DNA from 2 places in the Providencia sp. UF-224 genome. Region 2 is predicted to be linked to the other one. Evidence: predicted binding sites of a transcription regulator. Region 2 holds the regulator's gene; the other holds the start of a gene.
What was found. The regulator sigma-54, encoded in region 2, starts transcription at its own class of promoters, with help from an activator protein. The targets are predictions, from matches to a motif close to GTTGGCACANNTTTCGCTNT.
Positions count from the first base shown of each region.

Region 1: glnA (glutamate--ammonia ligase) is a predicted target of sigma-54. The motif match lies at 1,163-1,182, and genes of this name have one in related genera.

Region 1 covers NZ_JBSICC010000014.1:92,293-94,709, reverse strand. The annotation lists gene glnA (glutamate--ammonia ligase) at 1-1,039, opposite strand, end outside; gene AC4IFO_RS14460 (PadR family transcriptional regulator) at 1,396-2,292, opposite strand.
Region 2 covers NZ_JBSICC010000006.1:154,463-156,879, reverse strand. The annotation lists gene ptsN (PTS IIA-like nitrogen regulatory protein PtsN) at 1-186, opposite strand, end outside; gene hpf (ribosome hibernation promoting factor) at 281-568, opposite strand; gene rpoN (RNA polymerase factor sigma-54) at 591-2,033, opposite strand; gene lptB (LPS export ABC transporter ATP-binding protein) at 2,078-2,417, opposite strand, start outside.

The sequences.
Region 1 (2,417 bases), on a different contig from region 2:
GGATACGGATAGATGCAGAGCGGTTACGCGCTGAGTAAGCCAGCATAACGGGTGCTTCAAAGCCCGGAACTAAACGTTTGTATGAGTTAGTTGTTGGGTTAGTAAATGCGTTCAGTGCACGTGCGTGTTTAATGATACCGCCGATGTAGTACAGCGCCATTTCAGATAAACCGCCGTATTTGTCGCCCGCAAACAGGTTCACGCCATCTTTTGATAAAGACATGTGGCAGTGCATACCTGAACCGTTATCACCCACTAATGGTTTCGGCATAAAGGTCGCTGTTTTGCCGTAGGCATGTGCAACGTTGTGAACGACATATTTATAAATCTGAGTTTCATCCGCTTTTTTGGTCATGGTATTAAAGCGGGTAGCGACTTCGTTTTGGCCTGCGGTTGCCACTTCATGGTGGTGAGCTTCAACAACTAAGCCCATCTCTTCCATTGTGGTACACATTGCAGAACGCAGGTCTTGTGATGAGTCAACCGGTGGCACTGGGAAGTAACCGCCTTTAACTGCTGGACGGTGGCCTTTATTGCCGCCTTCGTATTTTGTGCCTGTGTTCCATGCTGCTTCGATATCATCGATATGATAGTAGCTGCCGTGCATGTTGTTACCAAAACGAATATCGTCAAAAACGAAGAATTCAGGTTCTGGGCCAAATAACACGATGTCAGCGATACCACTTGAACGCAGGAAATCTTCCGCACGTTTGGAAATGGAACGAGGGTCTCTGTCGTAACCTTGCATAGTACCCGGCTCTAAAATATCGCAACGGATAATTAAGGTCACATCAGCAAAGAATGGGTCTAACATTGCGGTAGATGCATCAGGCATCAGTACCATGTCAGATTCGTTGATGCCTTTCCAGCCACCAATTGATGAACCGTCGAACATCTGGCCTTCTTCAAAGAAGTCTTCGTCAACTTGGTGAGCAGGGATAGTGATATGTTGCTCTTTACCTTTAGTGTCGGTAAAACGCAGATCAATAAATCTTACATTGTGCTCTTTAATTAACGATAAAACATGTTCAGCGGACATTCTCGGCTCTCCTGGTCGGGTCTAATCAACAAATTGCATCATATTTTGCGTTTGTTGGTTTGTCTGGCGTGGCGGCGGTGATGAATCACATTAATACACGTTGCTCGCTCACTATGAATACTATAAGCGAAAAGCGTGCCAACTTTTAAAAGAAGAGTAAATACTGATTGTTACGAAGGAATGTCAATCGATTGAGTTAAAAATAGGTGTGATTTGCACTGTTATGGTGCAATATTGTAATGGGCTGCATTATTTTGGTGCATCTAAGCCAGGGGATAGAGAAAAAAGGCCAGCTTTGTGCTTAATAATAAGCCCAAAGCTGAATTGGCAGACATTATTTAACGCGAGAGGAGATGTTATTCATCATCACTGTTGGTTAATAATGTATTTACTTCTTCAATTTGTTTCACAGCATCATTGATGATGGAAGCGATTTGGCGCGTTTGTTCTTCATTCAGTTGTTTCAGAACCATTTTATGGCGCAGCAGGGCTTTAAAACGGCTGACAGCCATTTCGATGTCTTCTGCTAAATTACTGCCTTGCTGCATATCACGTGCTTTTGCCAGCTTGCGAGCAATTACCGCTTCCGTTTCTTTATTCTGCGCTAAGTGCGTAGCGCCTTCCGGCGTAATCGTAAAACTTTTGCGATTGCGCTCAACAATTTGAGACTCTAAAAAGCCTTGTTCTTCCAACAGTGTTAGTGTTGGATAAATAACACCCGGACTTGGGATATAGAGGCCGTTTGAGGCTTCTTGAATGTCTTTAATAATTTCATAGCCATAGCTCGGTTTTTTCGCAACTAATGAAAGCACCATAATGTGAAGATCGCCGTGGTCGAATAAACGACGCAGGCCTTTGCCTCTACCACGACCTTTTTGGCGTTCATTGCCGTGTCCATGACGGCCTTCACCGTGGCAGCGTTCGCCGTGCCCGTGTCCATGACGGCCTTCACCGTGGCAGCGTTCGCCGTGCCCGTGCCCATGACGGCCTTCGCCGTGGCAACACTCGCTGTGCCCGTGCCCATGACGGCCTTTGCCATGGCAACGTTCGCCGTGCCCGTGCCCATGACGGTCATCACCGTAATAATGGTCATCGTGGCTGCGGCGTTCGCCTCCGTGGCAACATTCATCATGGCCATGACGACGTTCATTGTGACCGTGACGACTTTCGCCATGGCAACAGCCATCGTGGTGACCGCGCTGATTTTCGTCATGGCGTGCATAATATACATGACGACAAGATTTAATTAGCATATAGTTACTCCTTAGTTTGTAACTTTAGATATATCGAATTTATTTTATGGCTCTACTATATTTAGATATATCTAATCAGTCAATTTAGATATATCTAAATAACATAAAAAGACATTAAAAATGGC
Region 2 (2,417 bases):
TGTAGTACCGACTTTTTCTCTGGTTAATAACGCTTCAAATACCGTATTTTCAGGTAATTCCAATTCAACGGCAGCCAGCTCACTAATAATTTCTAGGGCTCTTTTTTTACTGGTGCACACAATATTATTACGTGTACAGGCTGATGATAAAACGTCGTTTAACTGGATTTCTATATCACTATTCATTTTATTGTTCACTTAGGACTACAAAACCAGATGGTGTATGCCACCATCTGGTTTGAAACATTCATTGGCTTAACGAGTAAGCCGCATCAATGTATTAATGTTGTCTCAGTTTTTCTTTATGTTTGGTTAATTGGCGTGACAGTTTGTCTACCAGTAAATCGATAGCGGCATACATGTCATTTTCTTCCGCTGATGCATGGAGCTCCGCTCCATTAACTTGCACGGTTGCTTCAGCAATTTGCTGAACTTTTTCAACTTTCAGGACGACTTGGATACTGTTAATACGGTCGAACAATTGCCCTAATTTACTGAGCTTTTTCTCAACAGTTTCACGCAGTGCTGGAGTAACTTCAATATTGTGTCCAGTAATCTGAAATTCCATACAACCTTCCTTATTTTATCAATTAAACCAGTTGTTTACGCTGGTTTGAGGGCGGAATAGATAACGATTCACGATACTTAGCAACAGTACGACGAGCCACTTGAATACCTTGTTCTTCCAGCATACTCGTCAATTTACTGTCACTCAATGGTTTTGCTGGGTTTTCAGCAGCAACCAGTTTTTTCACCAAGGCCCGAATTGCAGTGGATGAGGCTTCGCCGCCTGTGTCCGTGCTTACATGGCTTGAGAAAAAATACTTCAACTCAAAAATGCCTCGTGGGCTGTGGAGAAACTTTTGAGTTGTCACTCGAGAGATGGTGGATTCATGCATGTCCACTTGATAGGCAATATCTGCCAATATCATCGGTTTCATGTACTCCTCACCTAACTCAAAGAATTCTTGTTGCTGTTCAACGATACAGGTTGCCACTTTTAACAGCGTTTCATGGCGGCTTTCTAAGCTTTTAATCAACCATTTTGCATCTTGCAGGTGGCTACGAATGTATTGTGTATCATCATCGCTAGCTGAACTATTTGCCATCGAAGCATAATGATTGTTAATACTTAGTTTAGGAATGCTATCTGTATTTAGCTCAACTTGCCAGTGTCCAGCTATCTTTTTCACTAAAACATCTGGAATAACATATTCCGATTCGCCTGTATTGATAGACTGCCCTGGCTTTGGATTTAAGGTTAAAATCAAATCGATAGCCGTTTTCAGTGCATCTTCCTTTAAGCGCGTTAATTTGCCGAGCTGCCTAAAATCACGATTAGCAAGCAAATCAATGTGGTTGCTGATGATTATCTTAGCTTCTTGTAACCCACCCGTTTCTTTTGGGTAGAGCGAAAGCTGAATCAATAAACATTCTTTTAAATCTTGTGCAGCAACACCAAGCGGGTCAAAGTGCTGAATACGCTTTAGCACTGCAATGACTTCTTCTAGGGTAATTTCAGGGTTATCAATCCCTTCATGTATATCAGAGATTGATGTAGTGAGATAGCCGGAATCATCTATAGAATCAATAATTGCGGTGGCAATCGCACGGTCTGTATCTGTAAACGGGGTGAGATCGGATTGCCACGTTAGATAATCTTGCAGCGTTTGTGTGGTTTCACCTTGGTAAACAGGCAGCTCATCGAAGCTGTAATCATTGCTGGTGCCTGATGGTGTTCCTGCCGTGTAGATTTCATCCCAATCGGCATCAAGAGGAAGTTCCTCAGGCATATCATTGTTTTCTAAAGCATCTTTTGTATCGAGTTCGCTGCTGTCAGTGGTATCGAGAGAATCAATTGAGTCACTTTCAGAACCGAGTTCTTCTTGTTCAAGAAGCGGGTTGGTTTCCAACGCAAGTTGAATTTCTTGTTGAAGCTCAAGTGTAGAAAGTTGCAACAGACGGATTGCCTGCTGCAATTGAGGGGTCATTGCAAGTTGTTGACTGACTCTGAGCTGCAAACTTTGCTTCATGAAAGTGTTTTTTTCTCCCTAACAACGAAACTCGATATCACGGTTTATAACCGGAAACCTTCACCTAAGTATACACGTTTCACTTGTTCATTTTCCAAGATCATCGTTGGTGTGCCATGGGCGATAAGGTGGCCTTGGCTCACAATATAGGCTCTTTCACACACATCTAGCGTCTCACGAACATTATGGTCGGTAATCAACACGCCAAGGCCATAGTCACGTAAATGCTGGATGATTTTTTTAATATCCAAGACAGAGATTGGGTCAACCCCCGCAAAGGGTTCATCTAATAAAATGAATTTTGGATTAGCGGCCAGCGCTCTAGCAATCTCAACACGGCGGCGTTCACCACCTGAAAGGGATTGCCCCATGCTGTCGCGAAGA